DNA from 2 places in the Aminobacter sp. MET-1 genome. Region 2 is predicted to be linked to the other one. Evidence: predicted binding sites of a transcription regulator. Region 2 holds the regulator's gene; the other holds the start of a gene.

What was found. The regulator LexA, encoded in region 2, represses DNA repair genes until DNA is damaged. The targets are predictions, from matches to a motif close to TGTTCNNNNTGTGTTCNG.
Region 1: NDO48_RS11245 (sel1 repeat family protein) is a predicted target of LexA. The motif match lies at 2,976-2,993, and genes of this name have one in related genera.

What each region holds. Positions count from the first base shown of each region.
Region 1 covers NZ_JAMSHL010000006.1:159,460-166,918, reverse strand. Annotated here, with positions in the region: gene NDO48_RS11270 (AMP nucleosidase) at 1-870, opposite strand, end outside; gene NDO48_RS11265 (hypothetical protein) at 939-1,133, opposite strand; gene NDO48_RS11260 (hypothetical protein) at 1,181-1,351, opposite strand; gene NDO48_RS11255 (glutathione S-transferase family protein) at 1,523-2,239, shown strand; gene NDO48_RS11250 (DUF2147 domain-containing protein) at 2,340-2,684, opposite strand; gene NDO48_RS11245 (sel1 repeat family protein) at 3,116-3,382, shown strand; gene NDO48_RS11240 (DUF1353 domain-containing protein) at 3,786-4,868, shown strand; gene NDO48_RS11235 (ABC transporter substrate-binding protein) at 5,043-6,161, shown strand; gene NDO48_RS11230 (peroxiredoxin) at 6,323-6,982, shown strand; gene NDO48_RS11225 (YitT family protein) at 7,144-7,459, opposite strand, start outside.
Region 2 covers NZ_JAMSHL010000005.1:328,904-336,362, forward strand. Annotated here, with positions in the region: gene gltX (glutamate--tRNA ligase) at 1-869, opposite strand, end outside; gene NDO48_RS10290 (ComEC/Rec2 family competence protein) at 979-3,525, shown strand; gene lexA (transcriptional repressor LexA) at 3,700-4,416, opposite strand; gene glp (gephyrin-like molybdotransferase Glp) at 4,524-5,729, opposite strand; gene moaC (cyclic pyranopterin monophosphate synthase MoaC) at 5,730-6,212, opposite strand; gene trpC (indole-3-glycerol phosphate synthase TrpC) at 6,214-7,026, opposite strand; gene trpD (anthranilate phosphoribosyltransferase) at 7,031-7,459, opposite strand, start outside.

The sequences.
Region 1 (7,459 bases), on a different contig from region 2:
ATTCACCATGGTGATGCCGCCATGGCCCGCCTTCTTCAGGTGATAGGCCGGCATCTGCGGCAGCCGTGGCGGCGGGTTGCCTTCTGATGGCGCACTCTCTCCGGCCTTGGTCACCACGCCGCCCGGTTCGACGAACTCCGTGTAGCCGCCGCCGCCCTTGGCCATCAGCTCGCGGGCAAGCACCACGAACTCGTCGATGTAGAACTGGTAGTTGGTGAACAGCACGAAGTTCTGGAAATGCTGCGGCGTGGTCGCCGTGTAGTGCGCCAGCCGGTGCAGCGAATAGTCGATGCGCTGGGCGGTGAATACTGCCAGCGGTCGCGGCTCGCCCGGCAGAATCTCGAAGGTGCCGTTGGCGATGTGGTCGTCGGTACCATCGAGGTCGGGCACATCGAACAGGTCGCGGATCGGGCGCTGGATGCGCTCGGCGACGGCCGCGTCGACATGGGTGCCCTCGAGGAAGGCGAAATGCAGCGGGATTGGCGTCGAGGATTCCGACACGGTGACCGAGACGCCGTGATTGCGCATGATCAGCTTCAGCTGCTCGACCAGGTAGCTCTCGAACAGGTCGGGCCGGGTGATCGTGGTGGTGAACAGGCCGGGCGTCGGCATGTGGCCGTAAGCCTGGCGGGAATCGACCTGCGAATAGGACGAGGTGACGACGCCGACCTCAGGATAGCAGGCCCGGAAACGCTGCGGCGGCGTGCCGTGCGCGAGCGATGCAAATGCGTCGCGCAGGAAGGCCGTGTTGCGGTCGTAGAGCTGCTGGAGCGCCTTCACTGCCTCATGGGCGTCGGTGAAGCTCTGCCGGGAATAAGGCTCCGGCGTGGTGATGGATTCGATGGGTTCAGGATAGATTCGCTTTTCCATGACCCATTATAGAGATCAATTGTGACGGTTGGGAGAGGTTCGTATTACAGCCTCGCCAAATCGTCGCGTCAGGCCCGCTGCAGGCTGACCAACAGCACGAAACCGACGCCGTTCTTGCGTGCGGCTGGCGCTTCGATGGTATTGCCGGCGTCGCCGCGCAGCTGCGGCACGGCGAGAACGGGGGCAGCCAGAACGAGCAGGATGAGCGCCGCCCGCAAGGCGATACGAACCATGTTTGCGATGTGGGAAGCGGGGCGGGTCATCGGCGTTTCTTCTTTTCGTGCTGGAGCGGATCGGTCTCTTTTGTCGGTTAGTGTCTCAAGGGCGGCTTGCAGTTCATGTTTTCTTCGAACACGCAGGGCACCACGCTGCCGATTTCCCAGGAATGGGCCGGACGGCTCACCTCGGCGACGAGGGTTGCGAAGGCGATGCCAAACAGGGCGCTGAGCAGGCATACGATGGTGAAGCGACGAGCAAGCATTGGTGTATCCCCTTCGATGGAGCGGAATATGCCAAAGCCCTGCTGAACGGGTTCTGAGACCTCCGTTCATCCTCGGTTCAAATTTATTGACGGTCTTTAACAGGGGCTCAGGGTTGCGTTCCGGCCACCCGCACATATCTCCTGTGCAGTGCACAACACGGAGAGTTCGGAATGACCACGCAGACTTTGCCGATCGACCTCTATTATTGGCCGACGCCCAACGGCTGGAAGATTTCGATCATGCTGGAGGAACTTGGCGTTCCCTACACGATCAAATACGTCAACATCGGCAAGGGCGAGCAGTTCGAGCCGTCATTCCTGAAGATCGCGCCCAACAACCGTATGCCGGCGATCGTCGATCCGGAAGGTCCGGCCGTCGACGGCAAGGCAGCGCCCATCTCCATCTTCGAGTCAGGGGCGATCCTGCAATATCTCGGCCGCAAGTTCGGCAAATTCTATCCGGCCGACGAGCGCACGCGTGTCGAGGTCGACCAGTGGCTGTTCTGGCAGGTCGGTGGCCTCGGCCCTATGGCCGGCCAGGCCCATCACTTCCGGCAATATGCGCCCGAAAAGATCGGCTATGCCGTCGACCGCTACACCAACGAGGTCAACCGCCTCTACGGTGTGATGAACAAGCGCCTCGCCGATCGCGAATTCCTGGCTGGCGATTATTCGATTGCCGACATGGCAGCGCTTGGCTGGGTGAAGCCGTACAAGAACCAGGGCCAGGACATCGAGGACTTCCCGCACCTCAAGCGCTGGTTTGAAACGCTGCTGGCCCGTCCGGCCGTTGTCCGCGGCATCGCCGTGGGTGAAGACCACCGCCGCAATCTCGCCGACGACAAGGAAGCCCAGAAGGTGCTGTTCGGTCAGCGAGCGAGGGCGTGAAAACAGCGAATAGGGAGTAGTGGGTGGCGAACAGGGAACACGTGGCGTCGAAGCCCTCGGTCTTCCCCTCTATTCGCTACTCACTACTCCCTATTCGATCTTACAGCTTCGTCCAGTTCTGGCTCTTGCAGATGAGGCCGCCGAGCACGCAGCCCTTCATCTTCAGGTTCGAGCCGGCCACCGAGGCCTTGCCGGTATAGGTCTTGTCATTGGCGGGGTCGGTGATCTTGCCCGAATAGGCATTGCCGCCGTCCGCGTTGAAGGTGCCGATCTGCTTGCCGGCGTGCTTGCCGTCTTTCAGCGTGATGCAGAAGCCGCTGCCGCACGTTGCGATCGCGGCCGTCGAGCCGGCTTCCGTCTTCCAGTTGCCTTCGATCGGATCGGCATAGGCCGCGCCCGCCAGCATCAGGGTAGCCGCAACGGCCATGCTCATCTTGCGAAACATTGAAGTCCTCCCGGTTGGTGTCACAGGCGTCTCCCCCGCGTGACGTTTACGCAAACGTAAGCGTAATGCAGCCTTCGCCAAAACAAAAGCGGTGTCGCTGGGGAAGTTGCCGGCTTTTTTCTGGCCCGAAAAAGTCCCTTTCGCCGCCGAAAGTTCATCTCCCACCATCAGCGGATGTCGGGCGTGGTTATCAAAGACTTAGCCGCAGACAGGCGAATTTTCATCGCATTTTCTTCAAATCCCAGGCAGCCCAAGGCTTCCTATCCTTAACGAAATCCAAGCTTTACCCTTTGTTTTGACTTTGTTTTCTTCGGGTTAAGCAAGCCATTTAACGGCAGATTCAAGGCTCCCCGGCATCTTCGGAAGCATCGAAGGGCGGCTCCTGGTGACCCAGGCAGGCCCGCTCCAGGAGACGGACAGGGGACAAGAAAATGGCACGTTTCGAAATCTTTGAAGCCGGCTTTGGCGCGATGGGCACCACCGCTCAGGCTGATATTCTGCTGGAATTGGGCATGATGTATGCCACCGGCCGCGACTGCGACATCGACGTGGTTGCCGCCCACAAGTGGTTCAACATCGCCGCCATCAAGGGCTCGGCCCGCGCTGCTGAACTGCGCTCGGAGCTGTCGGTCACGATGTCCAAGACCGACATCGTCAAGGCGCTGCGCGAAGCGCGCGAATGGATGACGATGCACTAGTGCATGCCCCGAAAATCGCTTGGATTTTCGGAACGGATCATGCACCAGCAAGACAAGATTTCTTCGGGGGAAGAACGGGGACGCCGGGATGGCAGCCCCCAACAACAGAAGCGCGACGGCTTGAAGGACGGGCAAGGCGCGCCAGGGACATGATCTCCAGCATGTCCCCACCAATTGGACAGAGCAGTTAGACAGGGCAGGCGAACTTCCGACGGGCCGAAGATGCTCGCGGGAACTCTCCACGAAAAAAGCCGCGACCGATCGAGACAAGATCGGCGCGGCTTTTTCGTTGTTGCTGAAACATGCTATCGTTTGCTTTGCAAAATCAGCAAAAATGGGGGGTGGCATGCGCAGGACTTTGCTTCGCAGTTCGACTACGCTCATACTCTTGCTTGCAGCCGATATGTCCTGGGCCCAGGACTACTATGGCAAGTTCATCGATCTTCCGATCGGGCTGGAAAACCGGACGGATGCCTCGCCAAAGCCGTTCAGGACCACCAAGGCTGTCAACTTCGATGACCCGAACGGACTTCGCTGGACCGTGCCGGCGGGAAGCTACACCGATGGCGCGACCATTCCCTGGCTGTTCGAGCTGATCGTCGGCGACAACTATGACGGTCCGTATTTCCCGGCGTCGATCGTCCATGACTATTATTGCTGCACCCAAACGCGCACCGCACACGACACGCACCGCAATTTCTATTACGCGATGCTGGCCAACAACACGCCGTCCTGGCAGGCGTGGCTCATGTATTCGGCCGTCAGGCTCGGCGGTCCAGACTGGTCGTTGACGCAGCAGTCGCTCGCCAACGACGGCACCAACTGTTTCGACGAGCTCGGCTCGCTTCTGCCATCGACGGACGCCGGTCCGAAGCCCGCCGCCGCGCCTGCTCCCCAGATGTCTTCCCCGTCCCGAAAATTCGACATCTTCATCAGGGCGGCGGCCCTGGCGCAGGACCAGCGCGACACATTCCTCGTCAGCAAGCTGATGGCGATCGCCAAGACGCTGCAGGATACCGACGGCAAGGTTATCGACCTGACGGCGACGGGCGAGATCCCGGCAACCTTCGAAGGCGTCGAGCAGCTCAAGGCCATGGTCGACGGGGCGACGACCTTCGCCGGCTACAGCCCGACCGAGGCCCGCACCAACTTCACCGATTTCGGCCTGCTGGTGCCGATCGAAGGCAACTCCCAGCAGGTCGTGGCCAGCGTCAAGGCGGAGGGCGGGCTGGTCAAGACCACAGGCGGCTGGAAGGCTGTCGAGCTCAGCAACATCGGCATCGCCCAGGAGACCCTGCCGAAGATGCTGCCGGACACCTATCTGGTGGAGGCGTCCCAGATGAACGGCCTGAAAGGCACCGGGATCGAGTGGGCTGCCACCAGGACCGTGGCCGAGCGGGATCAGTGGAACAAGGTCATCGAGGCCGACCGCAGCTACCAGAACTGGCTGACTTCGCCCAACGTCCTCAGGCCGCAGGGTGGCTGACGCCAGACGTTGCCATTCCGCCAGTTACGTGATTGTCTCCGTACATGTGTGTCGATACAGGCACAATGGCTTGCTGCCCATGCTCCAAGAGGGGCACTGGCGCAGGCGAAAAGCATTGGATATCTGGGCTAGCGGCGCGATTCCTGACGTCAGGCGCGTCCACAGGGAGGGAATATGCATCTGAAACGTACTGTTGGCGCGTTGCTCGCGCTGTCGCTGAGCGCCGGTGTGGCCTTCGCCGAGGACATCACCTTTGCCGTCGTCGGTCCGATGACCGGCCAGCTCGCCAATATCGGCGACCAGTTCAAGCAGGGTGCCGAGGCTGCCGCTAAGGCCATCAATGAGAAGGGCGGCGTTCTTGGCCGCCAGATCAAGCTGTCGATCGAAGACGACGTCTGCGATCCCAAGCAGGCCGTTTCGGTCGCCAACCGCATCGTTGCCAACGGCATCAAGTTCGTCGATGGCCACGCCTGCTCGGGCTCGAGCATTCCGGCCTCGGCTGTCTACGCCGAGAGCGGCGCGCTGATGATGAGCCCGGCCTCGTCCAATCCGGTCATGACCGATGATGCCGCCGCCAAGGGTTGGCCGACGATCATGCGCCTCTACACCCGTGACGACGCCCAGGGCGCCTTCATCGGCCCGTGGATCGCCAAGAAGTATGCCGGCAAGAACGTCGTCATCCTTCATGACAAGAGCGCCTACGGCCAGGGCGTGGCCGATGCCGTCCGCAAGACGATGAACGAAAACGGCCTCAAGGAAATCCTCTATGAAGGCCTGAACGCCGGCGAAAAGGACTATTCGGCGCTCGTCACCAAGCTCAAGGAACTCAAGGCCGACGTCGTCTATTTCGGCGGCTACCACCCCGAAGCTGGCCTGATGCTGCGCCAGTCGGCCGAGCAGAACTTCAAATATCAGCTGATCATGCCCGACTCGATCGCGTCGCCCGAATTCTGGCAGATCGCCGGTCCTGCCGGCGAGGGCACGATGTTCGTGTTCCCGTCCGACCCGCAGGCCAAGCCTGAGGCCAAGGAAGCGGTCGAGAAGATCAAGGCCGGCGGCTTCGTGCCGGAAGGCTTCACGCTCTTCTCCTACGCCGTCGTCCAGGCCTTCGCCCAGGGCATCGAGCGCGCCGGCACCGACGACCCGATGAAGGTCGCCGAAGTCCTCAAGAACGGCGAGCCGATCCATACTGTTGTCGGCGATGTCGTCTTTGACGAAAAGGGCGATCTCAAGAACGCCAGCTACGACATCAACCAGTGGCACGACGGCAAGTACGCGCCGATCGCGCAGTAAGCTTTTTCTGCAAAAGCTGGATTTGTTGCAATGGCCGGGCTCGTCCCGGCCATTGTCGTTTTGGGTGGGCTGGAGCACAATGCCGGAAACGCGCTTCTAGGCAGGGTTGCGGCCGTTCGGCTGGTGCGGGGGCGTGTTTGCCATCAAGGGAGTATCCGAACATGAGTCTTCGTATCAACGACACCGCCCCGGATTTTAAGGCCGACACCACTGACGGGCCGATCAGCTTCCACGACTGGATCGGCGACGGCTACGCGGTCCTGTTCTCCCATCCGAAGGATTTCACGCCGGTTTGCACCACCGAACTCGGCTACATGGCCGGGCTCAAGGCCGACTTCGCCAAGCGCAACGCCAAGATGATCGGCATCTCGGTCGATCCGGTCGAGAACCATCACAAATGGAAGGCCGATATCGAGAAGCTGTCGGGCAACAAGGTCGACTATCCGATGATCGGCGACCCGACGCTTGCCGTCGCCAAGCTCTACGACATGCTGCCGGCCAGCGCCGGCGACAGCTCCGAGGGCCGCACCCCTGCCGACAACGCCACCGTGCGATCGGTCTTCGTCATCGGCCCCGATAAGAAGATCAAGCTGACGCTGACCTACCCAATGTCCACCGGCCGCAACTTCGATGAGATCCTGCGCGCCCTGGACTCGATCCAGCTCACCGCCAAGTACCAGGTGGCGACGCCGGTACAGTGGAAACAGGGCGACGACGTCATCGTCACCGCCGCCGTGTCGGACGAGGACGCCATCAAGCGTTTCGGTTCGTTCGAGCGCGTGCTGCCCTACCTCAGGAGGACCAAGCAGCCGACGGCCTGAGCCACTTCAGCGCCTGTGATCGAAGGCCGCGCCACGCGCGGCCTTTTGCTTGTCTAGAGCAACTCCACGAAAAGTGCGCAGCGGTTTTCCGTCCGGAATTGCGCAAAAACAAAGAGATAGAGGGATTCCGCGATTTGAAGAAAAGCGGAAGCGCTCTAGCGTCAGCTCATGCCGACATAGCGGCCCGGACGGTGATTGATGGCGATGATCAGGTTCAGCACCGCAGCGCCCGCCACCGACAGCGCGACATTTGTCCAGTCGAGATAAAACAGCGAGACCACCAGGATGACGAGATCGACGCCGAGCTGGAAGTAGCCGGCGCGGATGCCGAAATTGTCCTGCAAATAGAGCGCCAGGATATTGAAGCCACCGAGCCCGGCGCGGTGACGAAACAGAACCAGCAGCCCCATGCCCATCAGGCCGCCGCCAGCAACCGCGGCATAGAGAGGGTTGATTTCGGCGATGCTGATCCAGTCG
Region 2 (7,459 bases):
TCGATCTCGAACCAGGCGATCATGTTTTCAATGCTCATCACCTCGTCGTCGCCGTGGCTCCAGCCGAGACGGGCGAGATAGTTGAGCAGCGCCTCGGGCAGGTAGCCCATGCCGCGATAGGCATCGACACCGAGCGCGCCGTGACGCTTGGACAGCTTGGCGCCGTCGGCGCCATGGATCAGCGGAATGTGCGACATCACAGGCACGTCCCAGCCCATGGCGTCATAGATGACGGTCTGGCGCGCGGCATTGGTAAGGTGATCGTCCCCGCGGATGATGTGGGTCACGCCCATGTCATGGTCGTCGACGACGACCGCATGCATGTAGGTCGGCACGCCGTCCGAACGCAGAATGATGAAATCGTCGAGATCCTTGTTGGGGAAGCGAACGTCACCCTGCACGCGGTCGCGCACCAGCGTCTCGCCTTCCTGCGGCGCCTTGATGCGGATGACCGGTTTCACGCCTTCAGGCGCCTCGGAAGCATCGCGGTCGCGCCAGCGTCCGTCATAGCGCGGCGGGCGGCCTTCGGCGCGGGCCTTTTCACGCATCTCGTCGAGCTCGGTCGGCGTGGTGTAGCAATAATAGGCCTTGCCCATGCGAACGAGTTCCTCGGCCACTTCGCGGTGGCGCGGGGCGCGCTCGAACTGCGAGATGGGCGCACCTTCCCAGGTGAGTCCCAGCCAGGTCAGGCCCTCGAGGATCGCGGCGGTTGCAGCATCGGTCGAGCGTTCGCGGTCGGTATCCTCGATGCGCAGCAGCATCTTGCCGCCGGTGTGGTGGGCATAGAGCCAGTTGAACAGGGCGGTACGCGCACCACCGATATGCAGATAGCCGGTGGGCGAGGGGGCGAAGCGGGTGACGACGGACATAGCAGATTCCAAGGAAGCATGGCGTCGCCCGGCCGGAGGACCGGCGGCGCATGGTGTTTCGGTGGCGTTGATGTAGCATAGAAGGTCAGGGGCGCAAGAGGCAGGCCCGATGGGCGACCGGGTGCGGGAGGGGCAGGCCGGAGAAAGTCCGGCGGTGGAGGTCAGCGAGCGCGACTTGCTGAACCGTCCGGCTGCGCTTCCGACTTTGATCCCAGCGCCCGAACGACTGCCCGACGCGCCCGGCAATGCCGCGGAAGCCACGGCCCCAACCCTCTTCGGGGACGTCTCGGATCGTCTGTGGCTGGCTGGATCGGATCTGGCCAGGAGGCTGCGAACCGCTCGGGTTCAGCTTGCCGTCGAGGCCGAGCTCGAACGCGGTGCGGCATTCATGCTGGTCCCGGTCTTCCTCGCCCTGGGCGCGTTGATCTATTTCAACCTGCGCAATGAGCCCGAGCTGCTGCCTCTCGTGGCGGCGTTCGGGCTCATGCTTGCGCTTTGCGTGCTGGCCCGGTCGCGCAGGATCGTCCATCTCGGACTAGCGGCCTGGGCCTGCATGGCGCTCGGCCTGGTCGCCGCCAAGGTTGAAACCATGAGGATGGCTACAAAGATGCTCGGCGCCGAGGTTTCGACCACCCTGAGCGGGAGGGTGGTGGACATCGACCATCTCGACAAGGGGCGTCTGCGCCTTACCATCGATGTGGCTACGACCGCGAGACCCAGGCTGCGTTTTGCCCCCGATAGGGTAAGGCTCGTCGCCCGCCAAGCGCCTGAAGGTCTGGTCGCCGGCTCGACGGTGCAGGGCTACGCCAGGCTCATGCCGCCATCGGGGCCGGTGCGCCCCGGCAGCTACGACTTTTCCTTCGAGAGCTATTTCGACGGCATCGGCGCAAGCGGGTTCTTCATGAAGGGGCCAGATCTGGCGGCCTCGACGACAGAGCAGACGCCAACTCAAAGTATGTTGGCCTGGGTGGCGAATGCCCGTGACCGAGTTGCTGAGCGCATCCGCCAGCGTATTGGCGGTGCCGAAGGCGAGATCGCGGCAGCACTTGTGGTCGGCGTGCGTGGCGGCATCCCCGAAGATGTCAATGAGGCTCTCCGCCGAACAGGGCTCTATCACATCATCTCGATCTCCGGCCTGCATATGGCGATGGTTGCCGGCACGGTGATGTTCCTTATGCGTCTTGGCTTTGCCGCCTTCCCGGATTTCGCATCGCGGCATCCCGTCAAGAAATACGCCGCCGTCGTCGCCCTGGTCGGCATTGCCGCCTATCTGTTCATCTCGGGCGGAGAGGTGGCGGCCCAGCGCAGCTTCGTCATGCTGGCCGTGATGTTGACTGCGGTGCTGTTTGATCGTGCTGCGCTGACGATGCGCAATCTCGCCATTTCCGCCATCATCGTCATTCTGGTGTCGCCGCATGAGGTGGTCGGTCCGAGCTTCCAGATGTCGTTTGCCGCCACCGCAGCACTCGTCGGGGCCTATGGCTGGTGGTCCGAGCGCCGTGAGGAGCAGGCACAGCCTGTTGGCGAGATGACATTGTGGTCGCGTGCCTGGCACTGGGGGCGCAACGCCACAGTCGGCCTTGTCGCTACCTCCATCATCGCCGGTGTCGCCACGGCAGTGTTCGGCGCCTGGCATTTCCAGCGTGTGTCGCCGCTCAGCCTCGTCGCCAATCTGGCGGTCATGCCTGTCGTATCGGTGCTGGTGATGCCGTTCGCGGTGTTCGCCAGCCTAGCCATGCCCTTCGGACTGGATGGGCCGTTCCTCGATGTCATGGGCGCCGGTTTGCGCGTCATGATCGCCATGGCCGAATGGATTTCCGACCGCTCGCCGCTGGACGCCGTCGGGCTGGTATCGACCTGGTCGGTCGTGCTGGTGACAATAGCCCTTGTCGTCGCTGCGACGGCGACGACCTGGCTGCGCCTTGCCGCAGTGCCATTCGTCGTGGCCGGCGTGCTCGTCATCGGCGTCGCGCCGTCGCCGGATGTGCTCGTGGCCGAAGATGGACGCCTCGTCGGCGTCGCCACCGACGATGGCAAGCTCGCGGTCAACAGGCCAAGGCCAAACCAGTTCACGTCAGACAACTGGATGCGGGCGTTGGCGGTGGAAGAGCTTAGCAAGCCGTCGCAGGATGCAGAGAAGACCAGAGGGACCGCAGCTCCGGCTGCCGATGGCCCACGCTTTGGGGCCGCGCCGCAGAGCCTTCCTGCGAATGGTCGGGCCAAAGGCCTTGCGCCAGCTGAGGACGCCGTCAAAACCGTCGCCGGCGCAAGTGCCTTCCACTGCTCCGCGGGTTTGTGCACGCTTCGACATCAATCCGGCGCGACGGTTGTCCACGCGTCCAATGCTGCTGCGGCGTGGCAAGTCTGCCGAACGGCTGCACTCGTCGTCATCGACGATGCGACTGCTGGAGATGTCTGTGGCGGGCAGGTCGCAACCGTAGTGACCAAGCGCGATCTGGCGCGTCTGGGCAGCGCCGCGGTCTATCTGACGCCAGTCGTGGCGGGCGGCGCGTCGGTGCTATCGGTCGAATATGCCATCACCGAGCCCTACCGGCCATGGCATGCGCACCGCCAATTTTCCCGCGAGGCGAGGGGACTTGCACCCAATCGCCAAGAGGCGGTGAGAAAACAGCCAGACAACGCGACGACCGAATAGCCCACCGCAGGCAAGCGTGCCATATGCGGCAAGCTCGAAACTGCGGTCTATACGGCCTCGAAGCATCTCAAGACTACCATCGCCATTTCCGCTCTCCTCGGATTGCGGCCACGCTCAATGTCTTTGCTCTTACACAACTTGAGACGGAAAACGCTTCGTCTTCTGGGAGTTGCCCTAGTAGCGGCGGATCAGCCCGACGAGCTTGCCCTGCACCTTGACCCTGTCTGGCCCGAAGATGCGGGTCTCATAGGCGGGATTGGCTGCCTCCAGAGCGATCGAGGCGCCCTTGCGGCGGAAACGTTTCAGCGTCGCCTCCTCGTCGTCGACGAGGGCCACGACGATCTCGCCGGGGCTCGCGGTACTGGCATTCCGGATGATGACAGTGTCGCCGTCGAAAATGCCGGCCTCGATCATCGAGTCGCCTTTGACCTCAAGCGCATAGTGCTCGCCGCCCATGATCATGTCTGGCGGCACCGAAATGGTGTGTGTCCGGTGCTGGATCGCGTCGATCGGCACACCCGCAGCGATCCGTCCCATGACTGGAATGGCAATGGCGGACACGGCATCGTCGTCGTTGCTTGCAGCGGCCGGGCGCGACGGCTCGGGCTTGCGGCCAAGCGACCCTTCGATGACGCTTGGCGAGAACTTCCTGGCAGCGTTGAGACCGGGCGCAATCGAGTCGGGCAGGCGCAGCACTTCGAGCGCTCGTGCCCTGTTGGGCAGGCGGCGGATGAAGCCGCGTTCCTCGAGTGCGGTGATCAGGCGATGGATGCCGGACTTGGAGGCGAGGTCGAGCGCTTCCTTCATTTCATCGAAGGATGGAGGGATGCCCGCCTCCTTCAACCGCTCATGGATGAACAGCAGAAGCTCATGTTGTTTGCGCGTCAGCATCGCCGCCCCCAAGGAATCGCGAGAAAAACAAACCCGGAACAAACACTATCTGTTCCAGTTGTGTTCCGCAACTGTTTAAATTTCGTGAAGGTTATCGGCGGGATTGTTCAGCGCAGCATCAGCACGCGGCAGGCACTGCCGGATTCGGCCGGTTCCGCAAAGGGGCCGCGGATAACAGCGCAATTGGCGTCGGCCAGCGTCCGGAGCATGGACGAATCCTGCACCGTAAACGGCGTGACGACGAGCCCATCAAGGGTCTGGCGTGCGACAGCGCGGACAAAATCCTGACGCAGATCGTTGGCCGGCATCGGCGTATCGAGCACACCGTCCCTGATGTCGGCGACGTGAGAGCGTCCGCCCAATTTTGCCAGCAGCGGCTTCAGGAAGATGTGCGAGCAGATGAGGCTCGCGACCGGATTGCCGGGCAGGCCGACGCAGCGCGTCGCGCCGAGGCGACCAAACATCAGCGGTTTGCCGGGGCGCATGGCGATCTTCCAGAACGAAAGATCCATGCCGAGGCCGGTTAACACGCGATGCACTAGGTCGTGGTCGCCGACGGACGCACCGCCCAGTGTGACGATGACATCGGCCTTGGCGTCGAGTGCTTTCTGGACCAACCCCGAGATGGCGTCCGTGCTGTCGGCGGCTATGCCGAGGTCGAGCACACGAGCGCCGATCGAGCGGGCAATTGCAGCGACGCCATAGGCGTTGGACGAGATGATCTGGTCGGGGCCGGGCGTGCTACCCGGCAGCAGAAGCTCGTCGCCGGTGGCGATGATCGCGACCAGTGGTGCGCGCACCACCTGGACGTCGGGGTGATTGGCGGAGGCGATCAGCGAGAGGGCTGCCGGATCGAGCAGGCGGCCGGCGTCGAGGATGAGGTCGCCTTCGCTGAAATCGAGGCCGCTGAGGCGAATGTTGCGGCCGGGATCTGTCGGTTCCAGCACTTCGACCGCACCATTGCCGAGATCACGCGCGTTTTCCTGGATCACCACGGTGTCCGCCCCCGCGGGAACCGGCGCTCCGGTGAAGATGCGCACTGCCTGTCCCGTACTGACGGTCCCGGTGAATTGTCGTCCCGCCGGGGCCTGGCCGATGACTGAAAGTTTCGCCGGAAGCGTGGCGATGTCTGCTGCCCTGACAGCATAGCCGTCCATGGCGGAGGCGTCGAAAGGCGGCTGGGTGCGCAAGGCGTACAGCGGTGCCGCCAGAACGCGGTCGGCTGCCTCGTGCAGGGTAACCCGATCCGTGCCGGTGGGTGCGGCACCTTCAAGCAGGCGTTCGAGAGCCTCGGTGACCGGCAGCAGTGCCATCTATTCTGTCGCCTTGAAGTCGCCCGACTTGCCGCCGGTCTTTTCGATCAGCCGGATGCCTGAAATCACCATGCCGCGGTCGGCCGCCTTGGCCATGTCGTAGATGGTCAGGCAGGCAACTGAGGCAGCCGTCAGCGCCTCCATCTCGACGCCGGTCTTGCCGGTGACGCGCGCAAGTGCGGTCACGCGCAGGCCGGGCAGGGTCTCGTCCGGCTCGATCTCAACCGTCACCTTGGTCAGCAGGATCGGATGGCAGAGCGGGATCAGCTCATGCGTGCGCTTGGCCGCCATGATGCCGGCAATGCGCGCTGTGCCCAGCACGTCGCCCTTCTTGGCGTTGCCGGAGAGGATTAGATCAAGCGTCTCGGGCCGCATGGCGATCATGCCTTCGGCGATCGCCGTGCGGGTCGTTTCGGCCTTGTCGCCGACATCGACCATGTTGGCTTCGCCCGCGGCACCGATATGGGTGAGCGCCGCTGCCATGTCAGGCTCCGGCCGCTTGCTGCGCGCCTTCGAGCAGCAAGCGGGTCGCTGCCGCCACGTCGGACTGACGCATCAGGCTTTCGCCGACGAGGAAGCTGCCGATGCCCGACTTCTCCAGCCGCAGACAATCGTCATGGGTGAAGATGCCGCTTTCGCCGACCAGAACGCGATCCGCCGGCACCATCGGCGCCAGCCGCTCCGACGTGGTGAGGCTCACCTCGAAGGTCCTGAGGTTACGGTTGTTGACGCCGAGGAGCCGCGATTCAAGCTTCAGCGCACGCTCGGTCTCTTCCTCGTCATGCACCTCGATCAGGGCATCCATGCCGAGCTCGAAGGCGGTGTCCTCGAGGCGGCTGGCATCGTCGTCGCTCAGGCTCGCCATGATTATCAGGATGGCGTCCGCGCCCCAGGCACGGGCTTCGTAGACCTGGTAGGGCTCGAACATGAAGTCCTTGCGCAGCGCGGGCAGGGCGCAGGCCTTGCGCGCCGCGGTGAGGAATTCCGGGGCGCCCTGGAACGACGGCGTGTCGGTCAGGACAGAAAGGCAGGCGGCGCCGCCCCCGGCATAGGCTTGAGCCAGCGACGGCGGATCGAAATCGGCGCGGATCAAGCCCTTGGACGGGCTCGCCTTCTTGATCTCGGCGATCAGCCCGAAACGGCCCTCGCGGCGCTTGGCTTCCAGCGCCTTGAGGAAGCCGCGCGGCGTGTCGGCATCGCGTGCCTGCGCCTGCAGTTCGCCGAGCGGCAGGCGGGCCTTGGCAGCTGCGATCTCGTCGCGCTTGTAGGCTTCGATGCGGCGGAGGATGTCGGCCATGGTGCTATCCGTTCGAGATGCCGACCAGCCGGTCGAGCACGGCGCGGGCGCGGCCACTGTCGATCGCATCGGCGGCAAGCTTGATGCCTTCGCCAATGGTTGCGACCTTACCGGCGACAACCAGGCCGGCGCCGGCATTCATCAGAACCGTGTCGCGATAGGCACCCTTGGCACCCTCTATCACGCCACGCAATGCCGCCGCATTGTAGGAGGAATCACCGCCACGCAGCTCTTCGCGCGTGTGCCTGGCGAGGCCGACCTGTTCGGGCGTCAGCGTGAAGGTCGAGATCTTGCCGTCGGCCAAGGCCGCGACATGCGTTTCGCCCGTCGTGGTGATCTCGTCATAGCCGTCGCCATGAACGACCCAGGTCGAGACGGCGCCAAGTTCCTTCAGCGTCTCGGCGACCGGAACAATCCATTCGGGCGAGAACAC